DNA from 3 places in the Paenibacillus sp. J31R109 genome. Region 3 is predicted to be linked to each of the others. Evidence: riboswitches for the same ligand, from Rfam matches in the RefSeq annotation. Region 3 holds a riboswitch; each other region holds the start of a gene.
What was found. Region 3 has a riboswitch for cyclic di-AMP ahead of AC58QT_RS25060 (APC family permease). Riboswitches for the same ligand answer to the same signal wherever they lie in the genome.
Positions count from the first base shown of each region.

Region 1 (7,884 bases), on a different contig from region 3:
CACTTCCAAATAGCCTTCCGTATGTACATAATCCCCCAACATAAACGTGGAAGCATCCGCTGAATCTGCATGTGTCAGAAAGAGCAACGCTACCTTATCATCCCCAACTACAAATCCAACCTGTTCTTTCACCTGAAACTTCTCGATAATTTTCCCATGATGTGATCTCACGATATGATGAAACCGCCAAGCGCCTTCTTCCTGTACGATAAAATAAAGGACACGATTTCGATGCGCATTGCTAAATTCCCGCGTCACACCAATCATACATACCTTTTCACCAATTCGCAGATATTCATCAATCACATACGATTTCAGTCGTAAACGGTTGACGTTCTTGCTCTGGATATAATTCTCCATCTCATCTATCGAGCGGTGATCCTTCGGATCTTGTTTCGTTGCATAGAATACTTCTTTAATAAAAGTATCCGTTTGGAATTGCCTTGCCCCTTTGAAATGGTTATACGTATGAAAAAATTGCTTAATCACGACCCGAATGTCTTCCGGAATGGCAGGACCTGTTTCCACGTTGTACATGCGATCTGTTCGACCCGACATTTTAATTTTATGAAACCAGCTTTTCCAGACACTAACTTGCATGTCGTACGCGTCACCTACTTTCTTCCAACCATTTTCTCATTATAGGCTATAATCCTCAAAATTTCGATAAAAATCGCAGATTTTCGCGCAAAAAAAAGAGCATCCGCCGCTATGCTTTCATTTGCGAAAGACACAGCGAACATACGCTCTTATTCACCCTGCATATACCATATTGAGTAACTGTCTTATAGTACGCGCTTTGCACCTACATATCTTGAGCCCCAATAGGAGCTAGCGAGACTATCAACCGTCACACCAACGGACGTTGTTGAGGAAATGAATTGATTATTTCCGATGTAAATGCCCACATGATTGACGATACCTGAAGCAAAGAAAACAAGGTCTCCCGCTTTCAAATCCGTCACTCTTGTCCCTGCTTGATCGTACATTTGCACGGAGGTGCGTGGCAGCTCAATGCCTTTGGCCTCGTATACATAACGAACGAATCCTGAGCAATCGAAGCCCTTGGGTGTCGTTCCTCCCCATCGATAAGGCGTCCCCTTAAAAGTCGTTGCAGCTTGTATAATTTGAGCTGAAACGGATGACTGAACGACCTTGGCCACTGGAGCTGCTAGGGCTGCGGGTGGGGGTGCAATCCATGCTGGCTTATGAGTTTTACCGTCTTGTTCGACGATAGCGATTTTATTCGCATCATTCCACGCAATCTCAGAGCCAAACGTCTCTGTGATGAAACGTAGCGGAACATAGGTACTTCCCTCAAGCAAGGTAGGACTGCTCTCTAGTTCAACTAACTTACTGTTCACGATCGCTTTCTCTTCGTCAGTAGTAAGTTGAATGGATTGCTCTTTGTTCATGAGTGTGACGACAACTTCATCGCCTTGCTTCGCCCAACCCACTTGATAACCTAACTTCTCCGACAACACGCGAAGTGGCACTTGGAGTGTACCGGCCTTATCAATAAAAGGCTGTACCTCTGGGAACTGCACCAAGTCATCGTTGACTTGAACCTTCACCGAAGAAGAGTCCGTTGCCGCATGCGCGGATGGCGCGGCGAATAGCGAAATGGCTGCGCCTACAATAGCGCATGAACAAATAAAGCTTTTGGTAAAAAGTTTCAAAACGTTGTGCCTCCTTGAAGCCTCCGAGGTTAGTTGACGGGTTCGGGAAGAGGTTTTCCCTAGTAAGCCCCATTAGCCTAAAACTAGACTAACTGAGCATTCATTCACCCCAAATAAAGAAGTCCCCCGTACCGGAGCTTTCGATGCTCCGAGATTCGGCATTTTTTGTCTATGTTAGACTAGCACAGTTCGTTTTGGCTTGACAACTTTTACACGGCGGTAATTATTTCCTTTTCGGGTGAAAATCGCAAAAAAACAGCTACTCTTTTCAGAGTAACTGTCTGCAAAATGACCTCAGACCAAGCCCACTGGCTGCCTGTATACCTCTGTAAACAGGACTTCCTTAATGGGATTAAACTCACTTTCAGTCAAAGGATTCGGATAACTCATGATATGGAGAGGAAGCATCGCTTGTCCTTCTCGCAGTGGAGGCTGTGCATAGGGAAATCGGTTCAATTGAAAACCACAGCGCTTATAGAATTCAATTCTCCGCGTCGCATCTATGGTAGTTGGAGGCTCGACTTCAAGTACCATAGGCGTGCTTGCACTGCTCATGTACTTCATCAGCATTCGCTTGCCAATCCCGCCACCTCTTATGGCAACATTGACAGCAATATGTTCTACAAATCGAAACGTGCTAAAGTTCCAACTAGCCAAAAAACCGAGCAATTGCCCCTGGTCATCTCTCTCTGCATCGATCCTGTAACTAGGATGAGGTAAAAGCGCCCGCTGACCCTCATACGTTCTTATTTCCGTTTCTGGAAAAGCGACTTTCATCAGCTCAAATATCTCTTCAAACGACTCCTCATTGACCATCCGTCCCCACCTCCCTTCAAGTTAGCTATAGGTTATCCAACTGTGCAGCTTCTTACTTTCCAATAAGGTAGGGGGATCGTCATCTTTACTCGACACTTGTTTTAGTCCTTACCATTTTGAGAAAAAGGTATGTGCCGCTGCATGGGAACCAGGAGGTGTCGCATGCCCCATGAAGGGATACACTTTAATCGATTTGTTTGGGGATTCAATTCGGTTATAGGCAGCGAATATCGCTTCTGGTAAGCAACACGTATCCTTCAATCCTACGGAAATGTGAACAGGCTGCCCAATACGATCGCCTAGGTTCATGATATCGAAATAAGAAATCGTTTTCAGTACTTTAGGCAGATATTCTGGGAACCGGGTAACTAGATCAGCCGCTTCGCTGAGTGAACTAACCGAATTCAACAAGCCTAGATCCATGTGACAATGATTCGGTACATGGGCAATGGTTGCCCGAATGCGCTTCTCAAGTGCAGTAACGAGTAAGGCAATCCCTCCGCCTTGGCTTCCACCGTTTACGAATACTCGCTCACTGTCGATCTCTGGCTGCTCTAACGCACATTGCACAGCACGCATGGAATCGATCGCAACCGCTCGATAATAGCTCGTCTCCGCATCGAGAATCCCCTGTGTAATCCATCCCTTCGTCATGCCGGTCTCCTGCGGCAGCAGGTTACCACTCTCGCCGCCTTGCCCGCGTACATCAACCGCAAGTACCGCATACCCCATAAGCAGCCAAGCTGCATGATCCTCTGGTCTTCCCTTGGAACCTGTATAGCCCGGGAATGTAACAATACAAGGCACCTTCTTAGACTTGTACTCTGCAGGCAGTAACAACCAAGCATGAATCGGTGTTTCCGCAGCACCCCTCAAAACGATCTTATTCACTTCTGCTTGTACAAAATTTGATGGCACCGACTCTCTTGTATACGATGCTCCTTCTGTAGCTTCCGCGTAAGCGCGCTCCCAGAATGCAGCCAGATCAGTGGGCGCTGTTAACTCCGAATGATAATTATGTAGCCCTTGAATACGATTTTCAATTGCGTTCATTTCGGTAAGTCCCCTTTGCATGTTTTTCCCATTTTAACCTAGATATACGAGTATGACTATCGGAAATTTGATGATTAGTTCATCCTTCGCTACTATGTGAACTCCTGCGAACCCAAATATAAACAAAAAAGGACCACCCGAAGGTGGCCTTTTCTCTTGCTCGTAAGCGGGCGGCGGGAATCGAACCCGCGCGATCAGCTTGGAAGGCTGAAGTTCTACCATTAAACTACGCCCGCATATTAAAAATAACGAAGTGGTCGGGACGACACGATTTGAACATGCGACCCCCTGCTCCCAAAGCAGGTGCTCTACCAAGCTGAGCTACGTCCCGAAGTGTGAATAAAGTATAAATGGCGCGCCCTGAGAGATTCGAACTCCCGACCTTTTGATTCGTAGTCAAATACTCTATCCAGCTGAGCTAAGGGCGCAAAATATTGGAGCGGAAGACGGGGATCGAACCCGCGACCCTCGCCTTGGCAAGGCGATGCTCTACCGCTGAGCCACTTCCGCACGGTATTATTTCTCTTTCGCTCAACAAGTGTTTCTCTGAGGCGACAAGGAATAATATATCAGGTATTCAAAACAAATGCAACTATTTTTCAATTTTTTTTATTATTTTATGAAAACGCCGCCAAAGGGCAGTACTTCCCGTGCTATGCGACGCAGCAAACTATCCGATTTCATATGCTCATCTAATTTGGGATCAGGCTTACAAGGCTGCATGAGTACGTGACCCTGCCCCGTTATCTCCCAGTGATAATTCATATGTTGGCTCGCCAGCGTGTTGCCGTATACACAGAGGCGCAGCTTAGCCTGCCGCGGGTAGGCAACAAGGCAATGGACATCAACATACAAGGGCTCCACAGGATCTAGGGCCATGTGATGGATAGGGCCAGCTGTTAGCAAACCTAGATTACCAGGGCCGTGAAACTGCATTTTAACTAAATCTTGCGTGATCAACGTGTTCTTCATACTCTGTAAATGCGTTGTAAACGTCACACCTTCCGTATAGAACAGCACATGACGAAATTCAAACAATAGATCGTCTTCTGCTTCCAAAGGGACGACAGCCAAACTATACGCTTCTGGCAAGCCCATGAGCACACGCCCAGGACCGAGTATGCGTGATTGGATCAACCGCTTCTTCCTATACATGCTGGGAAGCTTCATCAGTGCATCCTCACGCTGCTCTGGCCTCCCCTGAAAGGCAACAATTTGGTTCGGGTGCAGAACATGCACGGCCTCTCCCTTAAGAAGCTGCAGCGTAGCCATCCTGGCTTGTGAGCTTGCATTTTCATAGATAATCTCCAAATCATACAACCCCCTTGCCGCTCCTGCTAACGCATCCCACGCTTCCTTCTCTGCCATACGAAGAAACGAAACACACGTCCAAGCAAGAAATATCCTACTACTAATGCCGCTGCCGTAATGATCATGTAGGTAATTTTACGATTACGCTTATCTTTGTCTAAAGCAACTTGTTCCATAGCCTTCAAGCGATCCTGCAATTGCTCGTTATCCTTCTTAAGCGCCTCATTCTGGCTCAAAAGTCGTTGTTCAATTTCTTGAGACTGCCTGACAGCCTCCGATAGCTTGTCCTTCTGTTCTTCTAATTGCTGCTTCGTAGCGTCGTAATCCTTCTGAATCTGCTCTACATTGCTTGGTAATTGATATATATCTTTGATCCGATCTAACCAAGAAGCGTGGGCGGCAGGTGCCGGATACAGCAAACCTAACAAGATCACGAGGACAACCACTGCTTGTCCATTTGCAGCCATTTTACGTATGCGCATCCGCACTCACTCCCATCATTCTCGACATTATCTTCTATTTTACAGCAAAAATCACCCCTTCACCACTTCTATCGCTTGAACTGGATACCGTAATATCGTTTTCATTTTGGCAGGATCAATCTTCCTCGGATCTGATAAGTAAATCTCATGATGGAGTCCACGGTAGCTGAGCTGCTCTTGTGAAATGAAATGCTCCATCTGTGCCAGTGTTTCTGGTTCTGTCGCATACGGGCCCACGTGCAGCATCTGGACACAGAGTCCCTCATGTATAGTTTCATGCCTTACATCGGCAATAACCTTAAGCTCCTTCTTCTTCACTAATGCACCATTGCGTGCTTCTTCCACGAGCTCCGCCGTTACAAACACAGGCATCCGAATCAACAGCTTCCAGTGCCACTCCTCTCTGGGCACCTCTAACGCAGTTCTTGGATCGCCATCCACCCACCACTGCCCTTCTAACTTCGGTACAGTAAAATCTTGCTCAGCCTTCTTACAATAGCCCTTAACACCATAAGCGACCGTATACAGAGCTTCTGTTGCGCTAGCGAAGGTCCTACCATTGGGGTCCCCTTTCCCTACGATCGTGACATAAGAAATAGGTTCAAATTCAACAACTTGAGGCTTGGTCGGAGCCGTATAGTACGTTTTATAGGTTTTGGCTAAATCTAATTTATCCATGATGAATGAACTTCCTCTCTTTTTCTTTTAGTATACTTAATAAACCCTGACACCTCTATGTCAACAAACAGAAAAAACTTACCTCTCGCAACAATATGCGAAACAGGTAAGTTTTTGTCTCTTGAAAAGGATATGTAATTATTCCGTAGCTGGTGGGGTAAACGAGCGTTGTGCAAATTCGGCATCCAACATATAGAAGGCATTGCTATCTTTATCAATGCGTTTCAATTTATTAATAATGCTGTCGAACATCGCTTCTTCCTCTACCTGCTCATCAATGAACCATTTCAAGAACTGCATCGTCGCATGCTCTCGATCGTTCAACGCTAAGTCAGACAGGTGATAGATACGTTTCGTTACTTCTTGCTCATGCAGATACGCATGCTCAAATGCATCCAAAATCGATTCATACTGGTTCACCGGTGTATTCATGCCAGCAAAGCTGACCTTTTTCCCACGGTCATTAATAAATTTGAAAATTTTCATTGCATGGAATTTCTCTTCTTCTGCTTGTACTTTAAAAAAGTTCGAAAACCCATCCAAGCTTTCCGCAGCGCAATAACCAGCAATAGCCAAGTAGACATGCGCGGAGTAAAACTCATAATTCATCTGTTCGTTTAGCGCTTCTGTTAGTGTATCGTTTAACATCTGTGCACACACCTTTCTGTATGGTTATCTCTTGCGTATTCCCCATACATACAAGATTACCAGAATTGTGCATAGAAATACAAACGGAAGTAATAATTTTAATAGATCTATGTTCAAGCCGTCACACTTTTGGCTTTAGATGCCGAGATGATTTCCTTTAATTGAGCATACAAATGATCTGGTGATTCCGCGCAAAGCAGTTTCTTCTTCCCGATCATCGCAATACACTCTTTCTTGCAATGTCTGCAATTGCCAAGGCAGTCTTTCTTCTTCTGCTTCAAATCGGGAAATTCATTCTTTATGGATTTATATATTTGTTTGGATCCGAATTTCTCATTTCTGCAGCAGTATTTAATCGTTTTCAAATGCGATCTCCTCCCGCCATTTCGCGTCTATCACTACTCTTGATATTAGTGATAATAATAATCAATGTCAACCAAAAATTTGACGGGATTGTACGAAAAAAGAGCTTTCTTCAATCCTCGTTAAAAGGATAAAAGAAAGCTCTTTTTGTTTGTTTGGATGCGCGTAGAGGGACTTGAACCCCCACGGTCGCCCGCTAGATCCTAAGTCTAGTGCGTCTGCCAATTCCGCCATACGCGCATGCTGTAAATAAGGCAAAATGGTGAGTCATGTAGGATTCGAACCTACGACACCCTGATTAAAAGTCAGGTGCTCTACCAACTGAGCTAATGACTCATGTCTAGTAATAAAAAAATGGCGGAGCTGACGGGATTCGAACCCGCGGTCTCCTGCGTGACAGGCAGGCATGTTAGGCCACTACACCACAGCTCCACACTATGTAATACTCCTCTTGGTAAGAGGTTGGTTGCGGGGGCAGGATTTGAACCTGCGGCCTTCGGGTTATGAGCCCGACGAGCTACCGGGCTGCTCCACCCCGCGACGTTACTATTTAAACATAATATGGTGGAGGCTGACGGGATCGAACCGCCGACCCTCTGCTTGTAAGGCAGATGCTCTCCCAGCTGAGCTAAGCCTCCATGGGATTAAGAATAAATGGTGACCCGTAGGGGACTCGAACCCCTGTTACCTCCGTGAAAGGGAGGTGTCTTAACCACTTGACCAACGGGCCTCGTAAACAGGCACTTCTACAATGAAAGCTCTTATGGCGGAGAGAGAGGGATTCGAACCCTCGAGACGCTTGTGACGCCTACACGATTTCCAATCGTGCTCCTTCGGCCAGCTCGGACACCTCT
Region 1 covers NZ_JCAUAR010000016.1:141-8,024, reverse strand. Annotated here, with positions in the region: gene AC58QT_RS28195 (hypothetical protein) at 1-600, opposite strand, end outside; gene AC58QT_RS28190 (C40 family peptidase) at 786-1,679, opposite strand; cyclic di-AMP (ydaO/yuaA leader) riboswitch at 1,683-1,850, opposite strand; gene AC58QT_RS28185 (GNAT family N-acetyltransferase) at 1,974-2,495, opposite strand; gene AC58QT_RS28180 (acetylxylan esterase) at 2,604-3,548, opposite strand; tRNA gene AC58QT_RS28175 (tRNA-Gly) at 3,714-3,784, opposite strand; tRNA gene AC58QT_RS28170 (tRNA-Pro) at 3,803-3,879, opposite strand; tRNA gene AC58QT_RS28165 (tRNA-Arg) at 3,900-3,976, opposite strand; tRNA gene AC58QT_RS28160 (tRNA-Gly) at 3,984-4,058, opposite strand; gene AC58QT_RS28155 (AIM24 family protein) at 4,161-4,916, opposite strand; gene AC58QT_RS28150 (SH3 domain-containing protein) at 4,886-5,341, opposite strand; gene AC58QT_RS28145 (GyrI-like domain-containing protein) at 5,393-6,019, opposite strand; gene AC58QT_RS28140 (ferritin) at 6,158-6,667, opposite strand; gene AC58QT_RS28135 (DUF1450 domain-containing protein) at 6,781-7,032, opposite strand; tRNA gene AC58QT_RS28130 (tRNA-Leu) at 7,191-7,270, opposite strand; tRNA gene AC58QT_RS28125 (tRNA-Lys) at 7,291-7,366, opposite strand; tRNA gene AC58QT_RS28120 (tRNA-Asp) at 7,386-7,462, opposite strand; tRNA gene AC58QT_RS28115 (tRNA-Met) at 7,494-7,570, opposite strand; tRNA gene AC58QT_RS28110 (tRNA-Val) at 7,593-7,668, opposite strand; tRNA gene AC58QT_RS28105 (tRNA-Glu) at 7,686-7,760, opposite strand; tRNA gene AC58QT_RS28100 (tRNA-Ser) at 7,795-7,884, opposite strand, start outside.
Region 1: it holds a riboswitch for cyclic di-AMP, as region 3 does, so the genes downstream of both, AC58QT_RS28190 (C40 family peptidase) here and AC58QT_RS25060 (APC family permease) in region 3, are expected to answer to the same signal.

Region 2 (7,884 bases), on a different contig from region 3:
CTAGCAGCTTATCCATACTTATGTACCCCTGTTCTATAGATGTTCAGCAAGCATATGCAGGAAATAATCAATGAGCTTAATCCCAATGAAGGGAAAAATAATACCACCTAACCCGAATACCGTTAAATTCCGGCTTAACAATTGGTTTGCACTCATCGGCTTGTAAGTAACCCCTTTTAATGCGACAGGAATTAACAGAGGGATGATAACCGCGTTAAATATCAAGGCTGAAAGCACGGCAGATGTTGGAGAATGCAAATTCATAATATTAAATACCTGCAGCTCCGGCAGATTGCTCGCAAACATGGCAGGTATAATGGCAAAGTATTTAGAAAAATCATTGGCAATGCTAAATGTGGTCACGGCACCGCGTGTAATAAGTAGCTGCTTGCCTATGGAAATCACATCTAGAATTTTCGTGGGATCCGAATCGTAATCAACCATATTGGCTGCCTCTTTAGCGACTAGTGTTCCGCTGCTCATGGCAATGCCTACGTCCGCCTGAGCTAGAGCAGGAGCATCGTTGACCCCATCCCCCGTCATCGCGACGAGCTTTCCTTCGCTTTGCTCTGCACGAACAATCCGCAATTTATCCTCCGGTTTACTCTCAGCATAATAAGCATCAACGCCAACTTCATTCGCAATCGTCGCGGCAGTTAGCGGGTTATCCCCTGTACACATGATGGTTCTAATCCCCATTTGATGCAGCGATTCCATTCGTTCCCGAATGCCAGGTTTAATCGTATCCTTCAAGTAAATAAGCCCAAGAATATGATTATCCTTGCTCACAGCTAGAGGCGTCCCGCCTTCTCTGGCAATAAAATCGCTTTGCTCCTTTATCTCCTCAGGGATAAATCCACCCCTTACTGTGATATAACTGCAGATGGCACTAACTGCCCCTTTTCGGAAAAAGCAGCCATTCAGGTTTAACCCGCTCATTCGCTCTTCTGCTGTAAAAGCAATGACTTCGCCCTTATAAGCTCTGAGCTTACTTGTCATGTGATGTTGCTTAGCGAGCTCCACGATGGACCGTCCTTCCTGGGTGTCATCAAACAACGAAGTAAGAACCGCAGCTTCCATGAGCTCCTCGGAGGATACACCTGCTGCGGGATAGAATGCTGCTGCCATTCGGTTACCGAAGGTGATCGTACCTGTTTTATCTAGAATAACAGTATGAATATCACCAGCTGCCTCAACAGCCTTCCCTGATTTCGCCAAAATGTTAATCCGCGTGACACGGTCAATCCCTGAAATGCCTATGGCGGATAGAAGTCCCCCAATGGTCGTAGGAATCAAGCACACGAGTAGTACAATTAACGTTGACACTTCCAATTGTACGCCGACAAATTTGGCTAATGGATACAACGTTACGACGACAATTAAGAAGATGAGAGTTAGTACCGTAAGTAGGGTCGTCAGTGCGATTTCATTCGGTGATTTCTGCCGTCTCGCTCCTTCCACCATTTGAACCATCCGATCCAAAAAGGAATGCCCGGGGTCAACGGTAATTTCCACCTGAATCCAATCGCTGGTCACGAGGGTACCACCAATTACTGAATTCTTATCACTGTTCGCTTCTTTAATAACGAAAGCCGATTCACCATTAACGGAAGATTCATCAATGGCTGCAATGCCTTCCACAATCATGCCATCACCCGGAATCAAATCACCCATTTCAACCAATACACGGTCACCTTTGCGTAATTCGTTTCCGGCAACGACCTTTATGCTGCCATCTTTCGATAGCAGCTTGGCCTTTAATTCCTTTCTGGTTTTAATTAAGCTGTCCGCGTGTGCCTTCCCTCTTCCTTCAGCCAACGCTTCAGCCAAATTCGCAAATAAAATCGTAATTAATAAAATAATAAATACAGTGAGGTTATATCTGATCTGTGTCTCGGTATGAAAATAATGCGGAAACAGCAGCAATAAACCAATAACAAAAGTGGCCGTTTCCAACACGAAAAGCACGGGATTTCTGATCATTAATCTTGGATTTAATTTCAGTACACTATCATATATGGCTCTAATGACCACTTTTGAATGAAAAGATTGCTGCCATCTTTGATTCATGAAAACCACCCTAGAAAGAGATATACGCCCCAGAATGCTCAAATAAATAATTGCGATCACTTAGAAAACTCAAATCTTCTTTCTGATATGCGCGAGATGCATGTTCAAGCTTTTTGGACAGATCACTTAGTGCTGATTTGATTAAATGTGTGCGTACTTCTCCCCATGCCTCTTGTCTCTGATGAGCGTACTGTATGCCATCTGTCAGGTTCAGTCCTTTGAGTTTCTGAAAAACAGTTGCCCATTGTACAAAATCTCCCTTTAGATTGCCACATGGAATTACGAATTGCCCTAAACCGCATGTTCCAAGATTCGTTGAAATCGTCAGTAAACCGCAATGACAGTCATCACCATGTTCGGGCTGCAGCTTATCGGATAATTCACAATCGAATTGAAAACATTCAATACGGGTAATTCTACATGCTTGCGTACATTCATCGGATTCTCTTACTAGAGTCAGGGGTTCGGGATACATAATAGATTCACTCTCCTCAAATTGTGAACAACAAAAAGAAGCCAAAGAGCAGAGAAACTCTACTCTCGGGCTTCAAAGTCGCATAAGCGCGCTAAGGAAGACTCGAAAAGAAGGTAGTTCTCTCCCAATTCGCTTACGAGGTTAGCTGTCGGATTCGGGCTTGGAAGTGCCCTACTTTGGCAAGCTATGCCTGCTTTAGATTCACCCCGAGAAACCGATTCTATCTCCGATCGGCTTCGGTTGGTTCCCCCGTTTTCCTTGCGGAAACTCAGCGTTTTGCTTCACATCTGTTGTTGTTGAATCGAATGTTACGCCGATTGCTCATAAATGTAAAATGCGTTGGAGACACTTATTTCGCAATCTGTGGCATTCAGCGCTTATGAAAGCGCGTCCAATTAGAAATCATTTGCATTATCGATAGAAATGCTTCGGTTTTCTTTCGTTTTTGCCTACTTTCACAATAATTAGGCTAGTGGCAAACCGACTTTGATAAAGTCGCCAGGTTTGTTTTTATTCAATTTTTATACGTTTGCTAGCCATTCTTTACCCCATTTTTACCCGGTTCAACGTTACAATTATGACATATTCGCTTACAACCGACTTTGAGATTAAGTCAAAAGGAGAAATGTCATGACTTCCTCCCCCCATTATTATTTAGGGATAGCCCCTCATTTGTTAAATCCAATTGATTTGCATTACGAATGGTTTGGTGTCTTATGGCTTGAAGAAGAAAATCATTTTCCCATTATTGTTGGTTACTGGTTTTCTAAAGAAAGGTCCGAAATTACACAAGATGCCACCCTGTCAGGATTCTCAACATGGACCGAAATATCCGATCATCAACTGATTATGAGAATGTACCAATCTATTAGAAACAAGCAGAAAAAACAAGATTGGGAGCATCGCACTCGCTTATCCCTTCGCACTATTTTCAATTCACCTTGGAATGAGGTTTCTCCAGGGTTATATATCATTAAATCCCGTGACACCTACCCCCTTCATGTTTCAGCCATTCTGAAGAAGAAATTCTTTGTTTGGTTAGAACATGCAGCCGTTTGTGAAACCAAGGAAGAGCTTCAAGTGTTTATGCAGCGCGTGCGTGAAGAGCATCAGATGGAAATCTCAATGAAAAACACAAAGCCGAAGTTCCTCTAAGGGAGGAATTTCGGCTTTGTGTTCTATTTCTTTAAGTGATATGGCACCATAGTTAAACAAGATATCGTTCCGCAGGTACCAGAACGCCACCCCGTTCATGATCAATACCTTGATAACTAGTTGGCAAATTCGGATCTCCACCCACGTATTCGGGAAACTTCGGATAAGGGAAAACAGGTCTCTGAAAGCTGATCCCATTCGGAGCAAAACTATCCTTGAACGCCGTTGCGATTAATTTCTCTGGTGCGTTTCCATGTTCCACCCAAGCAACGAGTGCGTTTAACATATCATGTTCGCTATCTAGCTGATCACTTTGGGCACCGCCAAGACCAATATCGTTCAACCCCGGACCGCCTCCACAGTGTCCCATTCCCGGGACAAGAAAAAACCGAAAAAAATCTTGCGTTTGAGCTAATCCACCCTGAGCTTCCATAACCCGTTCGTAATAGTGAAGCGCATCTTGATACGGAACAAGTGGGTCTGACAACCCTGTGTACATCACTATTTTCCCGCCTAGTGCTTTCATCGCACTTAAATCAGGATTATTTGCATTTAGAAGCGGAGCCAATCTTTCATTTAATACATCCAAGTCGTGGTCAAAATCAAATGTCCTATAATCAAATTCTGCACCGAACACCCAACGAAACATATAAAGCAGCGATGAGGGCAAGCGCTCGGGATCTTGTTGAAGATCTAGCCCCCCTGAGCAATTCTCGCTCCCATAGGGAAATGGCGTATAGATCTGTTCTCCGGTTCGCGGATTAGTTGGACCCGCATAGATCTTCTTCAGTGCCAACACTTGGGCATTCGTAAGCCCCTTGTCGTTAGCTAGATTGCTGCGATTTGAAATCGTGTCAGGATCGAAACCGCATTTCCTTGGATCGGTCAAAAAGTTATCTGCAGGAGCACCGCCATCTTTTCCCTGCCATTGCTCGATCACCGCATTTGTTATTGCATCTATGGTTTCTTTTAAGAAAAATTCACCATCAAGCACCTGATTCACGGCTTTATAATTCCACAGGAATCCAGCGTGCAGGTGCGTGCGATTGTTAGCTGGAGCTCCAGCAAGGATGCCGTTATAATCGTCCGGATACCGCTGTGCTTCCATCAATGCTTGTTGACCGCCAGTCGAACAGCCTACGAAGTAAGCGTAACTAGCTGGTCTTCTGTAGTACATGGCGATGATTTCCTTCGCGACAACTGTCATCTCATGTGTTGCACGATAGCCGAAATCCGCCCAACGTTCTGGTTGACCAATGGCTGCATCGACATGAGGGGAAGTGCCTAAGTCTGTGTTAGCCGTTGCATACCCTCGCCGTAATCCGAAAGCAAGGCGAGCATAAGCGATGGCGCCAGCACTCCCTCCATTGCCCGTGCCGAGGAATTTGCCGTTCCATGTCTCTTGAGGCAGCCAAACCTCTACGTGGATATTCGATATGGGAGTTGGCTTCAGTTGCATAGCAACACGGCAAAATGCAGGAAGATCAGATATAATTCCACCGTCCGGAAGTGTAAAATTCCCTTCAGGCACCATTTCAACACATGTAATCGTACACCCTTCGATGTTGGCATCTTTGAACATAGCTTCCATCATAGATACAACCTCCTTTACTCCTAAAGATTCGAGCTACTGTGCGGTATAACCTCCATCAATCACAATGGCTTGACCGGTTATTCCCTTTGCATGCTCTCCAGCAAGAAACAAGGCATATTCCGCGATTTCGTTCATCTCTAGTAGACGGCGTTGCGGAACCAGCGGTAGGATGACCTTCTCTAAAGCTAACTGAGGCGAAGTGTTATGTAGAGCGGCTACATCATGTAATTGCTCCCTTACCAAGGCCGTATCTACGTAACCAGGACAAAGCGCATTGACCGTTATTCCGTGTGCAGCTGTCTCTAAAGCAACCGCTTTGGTCAATCCAATTACGCCATGCTTGGCGCTATTATAGGCCGTTTTACCAGCAAAGCCGACCAATCCGTTAATCGATGAAATGTTAATAATTCTTCCGAATTGTTGTCTTTTCATAATGGGAACAACCAGCTTCGTCGTGATGAAGGGAGCTGTGAGCATGATTTTAATCATCAGTTCGAATGTTTCCGTCGGAAAATCTTCAATCGGAGAAACAAACTGCATTCCCGCGTTGTTAATCAGAATGTCCAATGTTCCCCATATCCTCTCGATGTGGCGAATTGCTGCGGCGATCTCAGCTTCCGATGTAACATCCAGTTGAATGCCATGGACATCCAGCCCTAATAACTGTAACTGTTCCGCTGATTTCACAACAGCACTGCTATCCTTATCTGTTAAAATGACGGTCGATCCAGACTCGGCAAATCTTTTCCCGATTTCAAATCCAATTCCCCTTGCGGAGCCTGTAATCACAACAATTCGATTAGGCAACACCAACTTCACCCCCATTTAATAAGCGTTCAAAATAAGGTTTTCCGCAATACGAAGCGTCGGTTCTGTCATGCCTTGAATATCGTCAGACGTGTATCCTTCTGCAACTTCCATCAGCACAAGTCCTTGTTCGGTAACATCGATGACCGCACGATCTGTAATAATCCGATTCACAACCCCTTTGCCAGTCAAAGGTAAACGGCAGTGTCGCAATATCTTCGGTTGGCCATCTTTATTCACGTGATCCATAATGACAACGATGCGTCTTGCTCCATGAACAAGGTCCATAGCGCCGCCCATTCCTTTGATCATCTTGCCGGGAATCATCCAATTCGCAAGATCTCCGAATTCCGACACTTCCATTCCACCGAGAATGGCCAGATCAATGTGCCCGCCTCTAATCATGGCAAATGAATCGGAGCTATCGAAATAAGCGGCTCCCGCAATGGCCGTTATTGTTTCTTTCCCGGCATTGATTAAATCCGGATCAATTTGATTTTGCTTCGGATAAGGGCCTATTCCGAGTAGCCCGTTCTCAGATTGAAGCATCACTTGCTTACTGCTTGGGATAAAGTTGGCTACCAATGTAGGAATACCGATGCCAAGATTGACATAGAATCCGCTTTCAATCTCCTTCTCAGTGCGGATGGCAATTCTTTCACGAACGGACCAAGCTTTCATCGTCATCCTCCCCTGCCATATATGCATTACAGCTCATTGCTGATGGTTATTTTCTCAATTCTCTTCTGTTGTTGACCGACGATTAGTGATTGCACGTAGATACCCGGCGTATGAATATTTGCGGGATCAAGCTGCCCTGCTTCAACTAATTGCTCTGTCTCCACGATCGTTTTGCGCCCTGCCGCAGCCATTAGCGGGTTGAAATTCCGTGCTGTTTTGTTGTATATCAAATTCCCCATCTTATCGGCAACGGCTGCTCGAATAAGGCTGAAATCAGCTGTTAATGCTTCTTCCATCACAAAGGTTTTTCCATTGAACACACGAGTTTCTCGATGTGCTTCAAGATCAGTTCCAACGCCTGCCGGGGTATAAAAGGCAGGGATTCCAGCGCCTCCTGCTCTTATTTTCTCTGCAAGTGTTCCCTGCGGCAGAAGTTCTACTTCAATTTCCCCCGTGAGGAGCTGGTGTTCAAATTCTTTATTCTCTCCGACATAAGAAGCGATAATCTTCTTGATCTGCTTATTATGAAGCAGCAAACCCAGTCCCCAGTCATCGACACCACAGTTGTTGGAAATGACCGTTAAATCCCGTATTCCGCTTCTTGCGAGTGCCATTATCAAATTTTCGGGAATGCCTACCAGTCCGAACCCCCCAACCATGAGCGTGGAACCATCTTTAATTTCCGCAACCGCTTCATCAAACGATGTGACTATACTTTTCATGTCAACGTATCCTCCTAACCATGCAAATAGCGCTCCACAATAACGGAAATGCCCTGTCCACCGCCGATACATAGCGTAGCTAGTCCGTACTGGGATTCCCTCCGCATCATCTCATAGAGAAGTGTCACCATAATTCTTGCACCGCTGGCACCAATCGGATGTCCTAGTGCAATCGCACCGCCGTTAACATTAAGTGTATGATCATCCAAATCAAAATGTTTCGAAAAGACGAGTGATTGTGCAGCGAATGCCTCATTCGCTTCTACTAAGTCTATATCTTGTATCGTCAATCCAGCTTTTCTCAAGGCTTGCTCAGTAGCTGGAATAGGACCAATTCCCATATAGGCAGGGTCTACGCCTACTACTGAGCTTGAACGAAT
Region 2 covers NZ_JCAUAR010000003.1:30,954-38,837, forward strand. Annotated here, with positions in the region: gene AC58QT_RS10375 (sensor domain-containing protein) at 1-16, opposite strand, end outside; gene kdpB (potassium-transporting ATPase subunit KdpB) at 34-2,070, opposite strand; gene AC58QT_RS10385 (hypothetical protein) at 2,081-2,545, opposite strand; cyclic di-AMP (ydaO/yuaA leader) riboswitch at 2,660-2,829, opposite strand; gene AC58QT_RS10390 (hypothetical protein) at 3,218-3,700, shown strand; gene AC58QT_RS10395 (tannase/feruloyl esterase family alpha/beta hydrolase) at 3,753-5,294, opposite strand; gene AC58QT_RS10400 (3-hydroxybutyrate dehydrogenase) at 5,328-6,104, opposite strand; gene AC58QT_RS10405 (3-oxoacid CoA-transferase subunit B) at 6,120-6,788, opposite strand; gene AC58QT_RS10410 (CoA transferase subunit A) at 6,809-7,504, opposite strand; gene AC58QT_RS10415 (acetyl-CoA C-acetyltransferase) at 7,519-7,884, opposite strand, start outside.
Region 2: it holds a riboswitch for cyclic di-AMP, as region 3 does, so the genes downstream of both, AC58QT_RS10385 (hypothetical protein) here and AC58QT_RS25060 (APC family permease) in region 3, are expected to answer to the same signal.

Region 3 (7,884 bases):
TGACCCCTACTTATATTAATTATCCATAGGTTAAAAATCAATGGGTATTCATTCCACGCCTGTGTGCCTCTGAGTACGCAGCCAAATAAAAGAAGCCGCATCAATGCGGCTCCTGGCAATTAATTCATTTTATTTTTTATGATATAACTTCATTTTCCACATCAAATCATCTTCGGACATATACGAAGTGCCTGCATGGATTCTATAAATTTCATTATTCCCTTTGGTATTGATCCCCTCTTTGGTCGTAAAGAAAAGCTCAATTCCCAATTCCTTTCCGACCCCAATAACCGTGTCATTATAGGAACCAAAAGGAAATGCAAGTAGACGATACTGTGGTCCTAACTCCTCCACAATACGATTTTCTGCTTTTAACAAATCCTGCTTAATTCGTTTGCGATATTCATCGTCCGTTTCCATTCTTTTTTCGTTTTCCAAATAGATAGGATTGGTTAGCATTGGCATCAGTGTATTGCCAGAACCCGCCTTGACCTTATCATGATGATCGTAGGTATGAGAGTAAAAACTCATCCCGTTCTGTTTCATTTCTCTCATCTGATCCCATGTCAAACGGGGTGCCTTAGGATGATCAATCGAATCAACAACGATAAATTTAGTTGCGTGGAAACCAAAGTTAAGCAATTCAGGATACGCGTGGGTATAAAATGATTCATAACCGTCATCAAATGTGATGAGAACCGCATTTTGAGGAACCGCAGCCTCACCCTTCATGAAATGAAGAAAATGTTCCATCGAAATCACATTGTAATCTTCTTTTTTCAACCTCTGCAGATGACTTTTAAATCTTTTCGGGGAAATGGTAATCCCGTTTTCTTTTTCATCAATGTGATGATAGGCCAGTACAATGACTTTGTCCGTGTAGTGAACCTTTTGCTTACTATAATCCCCTTGATTAAAAGCTAGTGCATTTCCTTGACGCTGTAGAGGTTGTAGTTGTTGCGTTTCGAGTTCTAATTGCTGAACGACAGGTTTCACTTCTTGCTTCACTTCTGGCTTCACTTCTTGTTTTGCTTCTTTTTCTGCAACTAGTTCTGCTAACGGTTCATAGGATGGCACAAGGTGTTCTTCACTACTTACTTGTTCTGGACTGATGGTCTGCTCCAAGGACTTCGACGATGCGTTTGGCAATACAACATAGAGACAAAATAAAACGCTAGAAACTAATAAAACAGTAAACGCCAAGTTCGTTGGATTTCCCAATTTTAGTCCATTCATGCTGACAACAACCCCGTAAATGAGATAATGATAAATTACGAAGATAGTATCATGAAAACGCTTTCTTGTAAACTATTTATTACAACAGCTTTGTCTTCCTAATCGTTAAGTTCCATAGAAGCAAGTTGCACGAAATGGAAGCCCGCTTGTCGCAGCACCGGAATTGCTTTGATGATACCCTCCGCTGTATCCTTCTCGGGATGATTCATGTGTGCGAGAACGATGGACCCGCTCGTGGCCTTTGAAATCGCGTTGTACACTTGCTCCGTGTTATACGTCGCTCCCGCATCACCAAGCACAGAGTAACCTGCTATCGCAAATCCCAAATCATGGGCAACAGATACCGCAATTTCATCGTAAAATGCGGTGCCTGAACGGAAAAATAGGGGCCTTTTCCCCGTCAGCTTCTCGATTTGATCCGCATTATCATTCATTTCATGAATGACTTCTTTGACGTTCTTCGTACCCGCAATACCGTATGCTGGCTTGCCTGTTACGGATAAAGGGCGGTGCTCGGTGCCATGATTTTCAATCTCAAACAAGGGATTCGCGGCTAAAGATTGAAAGGTAGACGGATTCGCAGCGATCCATCTGGCATTGATGAATAACGTAGCTGGAATCTGCTCCTGAATCAGATACTGGATCAGCTTCTCATCGTAGCCACTGCCATCCTTCCCACCGCAGGCATCAAAGGTAAGGGCAATCACTTTGTCCTTCGTTTGTAAGCGTGTTCGGACACCAGGGACACGCTCTCCCCACTTCGTTGGGCTCGCTGAGGCATAACGGGCAAGCACGGTTTGTTCTACCGACGCGAAAGCTGGGACAGCTTCAGTATCTACCGTTTTAACCGTTGGACTATCGGATGAAGGATGGGATGAGGTCGTTGGGACAGTTGACGCGATAGGACTACTCACAGGTGTTGTTAATGTTGTGTTTGCCGTTGGTTCGGCTGTTAGCGATAGTGCCGGTGCCGGTGCCGGTACCGATGTCGAAGCAACCGCCGTTTCCACTTCCACAGCATGCCGCTCCACCTGACAACCTGCAAGCGCTAACATGGCACTCATAAAGAAAAGGAGGCACATCGTGCGCCCCCTCATTTATGTTTCCGCCAGTCTAATTTACTTTTCTCCAGCTGATAGGCAAAATCGTTCTCAAGACGCTTCTCTTCCGCCTTGCGTGCCGCCTCTACCTTGGCTCTCTCAGCGTCCTTCTTCGCTTGCTCTTCCGCTTTCATCGCGTCAGCCTGGGCTTTGAGTCCTTCTAGTATTTCCGGACGCAGCAGATCTTTCAGCGTTGCAGGTTTATCTTGCACGCTAGCCGCAGCTGGCGTCATTTTTGCTTTCTTTTTCACCATAATAAGGTCACCTCGCCTACAAGTTCTCCCTATTATTGTACACCTCTATTGATGTAAATGATACGGTACTGTTGCAACAACGATATCCTTATCGGCTTGAAGCTTCGAACGAATCCGCGCCGCAGACTGATTATGGAGCAGACGATGCCACCATTTCTTCGGCATGAATTGCGGAAGAATAACCATGATAGACTGCTTCTCAGACACATGCGTGTCGATGCGATCAATGAATTCGGCCAGCGGTTTCAGGATCGTTCTATATCGTGATTTGAACACAACGAGTCGAACGCCTGGATCCCAGATCTGCCACTTCTCCTGCATCGATTCTTCATCCTCATCCGAGAAGGACACATAGAACGCAATAACATTAGGAGAAAGCGATTTGGCATAGTTCAGAGATTGCTCAACCGCTTTGTGAATCCCAGCCACAGGTACGATAATGACGGGCTCTTTGGTACACACACGGTCCTGTGTGATATCAATACGCAGTTGCTTGGCTACATCATCATAATGGTGACTGATCTTCGTAATGAGCCATAGTAAGATCGGCGTCACAACGATAACGATCCAAGCGCCTTCGCTGAATTTGGTGATACAGAAAATAACAAGAACTGCCAGAGACACAATGCCGCCTAGACCATTAATAATTAATTTGCCAATCCAACCGGAGACGCGCTCTCTCAGCCATTTGCGAACCAAACCGCTTTGAGCCAAGGTAAAGGATAAAAATACGCCAATTGCATAAAGCGGAATAAGTGCATCGGTTTTACCTTTGAAACCAATCAGAAGCAGACTCGCCAATACGCCCAGCGTAATGATGCCATAATGATAGGAAAGACGATCCCCACGGAAAGAGAACATGCGCGGGAAGTTTTTGTCCTGAGCCATGATCGACGCCAAGATCGGGAAGCCATTAAAGCTCGTATTCGCTGCAAGCACTAGAATGAGCATCGTTGCGATTTGAGTCGCATAATACATCGTGCCACGGCCAAAAGCTTGCTCCGTCACCATCGATAGGACCGATGTATGACCATTCGGGTCAGGTGCAATCCCATACCCTAAAGCAATCAGCGTTACACCACCGAAGACGATCGCCAACAGGCCACCTAAGGAGAGCAGTGTGCGTTGGGCATTTTTGACGGAAGGTGTTCTGAAATGGGGCACCGCATCCGAAATCGCTTCGATCCCTGTGACTGCAGAGCAACCAGAAGAGAACGCCTTAAGAATAACGAATAAAGTCAATGAGCTCGTTGCTGCGCTGGGTACGAATTCGATAGCGTGTGTGTTCAGCGAACCCGTGAGCAAATCGAAAATACCTTTTCCAACTAACAACAGGATACATAGGATGAAAAAATAAGTAGGTATGGCGAATACCGTGCCTGACTCAGAAGTACCTCGCAAATTTAGCCACACCATGATCCAAACCAGCAGGATGGTAAGCGGAACAATGTACGGTACGGCAGATGGGAATGCAGACGTAATCGCCTGGACGCCAGCCGAGATCGACACAGCAACGGTCAGGGTATAGTCAATCAGCAAGGAGACTCCTGTAAGTCGACCCCATACCATCCCTAAATTCTCTTTCGTAACCATATAGGCGCCGCCACCCATAGGATAAGCTTCAATCACTTGTCTGTAGCTCAACACTAGCAGAAGTATTAAAGCAATGATGGAAATCGCAATCGGCAAGGAGAAGGCAAATGCAGCTACACCAACTGTTGCAAGCTCTAACAGAATTTGCTCTGTCCCGTATGATACGGAAGATAAGGCATCGGAAGACAGGATGGGAAGTCCTTTCCAGACAGGCATTTTCTCCGACTCAATCTCACTCGACTTTAGCGGCTTACCAAACACAATTTTTTTCAATGATTCACTTGTCATTTCGCGATTGTTCCTCCAATAAAACGAATATCACGCACCACACTTGAAAAATGGACGCAAAAAAACACAAGGAATGACCTTGTGTTTTAAACACATGTTCTCCTTTCTCACGATCGCTTACGAGGTTAGCTGCCGGGTTCGGGCCGCGAGAAATCTGCCCTAAAAGGTACTTGGTATTCGTACCTCTACTCACCCCATGATACTTTTGGTTCCCCCGCTTTTCTTAACAGAAAATTAAGCGAAATATTCAACTGTTCTGGTACGTGTTGAATACTACTCTCTTCTACTCACATAGTAAAGGATGGAAAAAACGTAAAAAGCCCCCTCCCACCTCTTGTATAACGCAATAATTCGCTTACAATTACATGATTCTTTGATTTTCTTCCATTATCGTACGTAATCGGGGTATTTGATGAAAAGAAGTGGCTTGTATCCTTCAGAGGTTGTTCCATTCATTCCATCGTCCCTTCAAAAGGAGGAATTTCGGGGAAGGACACCTCTTAGGTGCCCGGAATGAGTCGTGAATAACTGGAAAAACTATGATAAGGTGTCCCATTATATTCCCCACTCATCTTTTTTGTATAGTAATACGATTATTTGGATAAATATACAACATTACAATGGTCATATACTTAAATTCATTGACACACCCTAACCCTCATGCTAAACTGTCACAAATAAAATTATAGTTCAGATCGGATGGTGTACCATGTCAGACAACGCAAACTCTTCAGCACAAGGAACAACGCATGCGCAACCTGAGATGCCAGGTCGTTTACGAGAAACGCCGGTATCGTGGTTGCTCTGTTTTACCATTGTACTGGTGATCATGAATACGATGATGTTCAACCTGGCACTTCCCAAAATCTCAGTGCAATTCGAGCTCAGCCCCTCGACAGCATCGTGGATTGTCACGGGATATTCCATCATTTTCGCCATTGCATCGATTACCTACAGCCGCTTGTCCGACTTCGTGCCGATTCGCAAACTCTATGTCATTGCTCTGCTTTCACTAGGCGGCGCTTCCGTCTTAGGACTGTTCACGAACAGCTTCGGATTGTTGCTGCTTACAAGGCTGATTCAAGCATCTGGCGCAGGCGCGATCCCATCGCTGGGCATCGTTCTCGTCACCCGTTACATCCCCTTGTCTCGCAGAGGCAGAGCGATGTCGCTCATCTTATCCGCGGCCTCACTCGGCTTAGGGCTCGGCCCCGTCGCAGGCGGTTCTATCGTTCAGTATTTGGGCTGGCACTTCCTGTTCGTGATTACCGGGATTACGCTTCTGCTTATCCCTATATTTTTAATCTTGCTCCCAAAAGAAAAAGCAGAAAGCGGCTCGTTCGATTTCATCGGTGCGCTGCTCCTTGGCGTTGGAACGACTGGGCTATTGCTCTTCTTAACGTCCAAGAGCATCGTTGCCCTCTTAGTAGGTATACTCGCGATTGCCCTATTCGCTCTGCGCATTCGTATGGCGTCGCAGCCATTCGTTCTGCCCGCGCTATTCAGCGACAGACCTTATATGGCGCTTAGCGCGATCGGCGTTTTTTCCTACATGATTAGCTTCGGCTTCCTGTTCCTTGCGCCACAGATGCTCGCTCGTGTATTCGGTTTAGCTCCGCTTACCTCAGGACTATTGCTTTTCCCAGGAGCACTCCTAGCCATGCTGGTGTCGAATCGTGTTGGACGTATCATTGACCGTTATGGTAACTCAGCACTACTTCGTTACGTGCCATGGTTGATGTTACTCTCTACCGTGCTATTGGCCCTGACAGCCAGCTACTCTTACTACTGGATTGCTGCACTCTACATCTTGGTCAGCATCAGCTTCACGACACTCTCCAGCGCAGTATCCAATGAGCTCTCCCGGCAATTGCCGAAGGAACGCATCGGCTCCGGCATGGGCTTATTCCAATTGCTGCAATTTTTCAGCGGCGCATTCGCCGTGGCGCTCTCGGGGAGCGCGCTCGTTTGGCAGAAATCGCTGCCGCTTGAACGTGCTTTCGATAACCTTATCTGGGGGATGGCGGTCATTGCGTTCCTAACGATTGGCAGCTCTATCTTATACAACAATTATGCAAAAAAGAGGCTTACCGATCTCGCCGCAACGGAGTCGGTTGGAAGAGCGGCGATACCTAAGCCTGCAGCTGAATAAATACCGCCAGATAGCGCCCAAGCCCAGATTAAGGTGATGATATCATCTTAATCTGGGCTTGGACATATTCTCACTTGGAATAAAGTGCAGGCATAACGTTAAAGTGGTGAAATACGCAGGAAACTTCTGAATAGCGTTATTCTATAACGTTATCCAAAGTCGTTGCTCCCCCTTTCCACAAGAAAAGGCTGTCCCTCCGTCATCTTGATATGACTTCGGGGACAGCCTCTCTTCGTTTGTTAAATGATCATGCCATCCCATGCCACCGTAATCGGGCATGGGAATTGCTGCTCTTGAAACCAGCCGACCAAATCGGCATGTGTAGAATTAAAATGATTAATATGAGTCAGATAAATACGCGTATTGACATGAATCGTCCCTTGTTCTAACAGCTTATGGAATAGCTCCATGCAGCTAAAGGCGTCCAAATGGCCATTTGGATGGAGGCCGCGTCCAGTAGTTAATCCAAAGGTGCATTCACTAATCAATACATTCAGTGAGGCATTCTCCAGCTCCTTGAACGCTTCCGGCAAGTACCAGCCTGTATCCACGCCGTAGTATAGCTTCTGGCCATCTGGTTGCTGAATGAGATAGTTTGCACAATTCTCTCCCATATTTCCCTTGTGATTCCCGCGAAGCGGCGTTACTTCCATACCAGCGATAGTCACTGATTCGTTAAACGCCAGCTTATGAAAAACTACAACGCCGCGCGCCTCCAAATCGGCAGTCATGCCTTTCATGATCGGCCGGCTTTGACGATAGAAATCGACGATATCATACGCTTGATCTGTAAAGTAAAAATGCAGCGGCTCCTTCAAGCGTTCAATCGACATGTTTCTAACATTCATCATCATATAGTTGAAATGGTCTTCGTGCGTATGGCTCACTAAAACATGCTGAAGCTTAGTAAAATCCCCATATTCAATGGCTTGTTGAAAAGAATCCGCGCCTAAATCAATACACATCTCCTCATTGATTCTAAACATCGAGCGGCGGCGAATCTCTGCACCGCCTACCTCCCGTGCGTTGTTACACACGGAACAGGAGCAGAATGGATTCGGTATGCCTTCGGCTGCACTTGTGCCGTAAAATCTCATGCGTAGTCCCTCCTTCTATATGCTGATTACTTCTGATTCCAGCGGTCATAAGCGGCTTGATAGATTGCTAAATATTTATCAAGCTGCATTTTATTCAGCGTGCTTACATACTTATCCCACTCGCTAAGCGGTTTAGCACCCGTTATAAATTTAACAATGTTCTC
Region 3 covers NZ_JCAUAR010000012.1:76,745-84,628, forward strand. Annotated here, with positions in the region: gene AC58QT_RS25040 (polysaccharide deacetylase family protein) at 130-1,236, opposite strand; gene AC58QT_RS25045 (hypothetical protein) at 1,362-1,481, shown strand; partial or broken gene AC58QT_RS25050 (polysaccharide deacetylase family protein) at 1,563-2,333, opposite strand; gene AC58QT_RS25055 (YqkE family protein) at 2,330-2,590, opposite strand; gene AC58QT_RS25060 (APC family permease) at 2,636-4,471, opposite strand; cyclic di-AMP (ydaO/yuaA leader) riboswitch at 4,571-4,722, opposite strand; gene AC58QT_RS25065 (MFS transporter) at 5,181-6,623, shown strand; gene AC58QT_RS25070 (MBL fold metallo-hydrolase) at 6,863-7,720, opposite strand; gene AC58QT_RS25075 (type 2 periplasmic-binding domain-containing protein) at 7,747-7,884, opposite strand, start outside.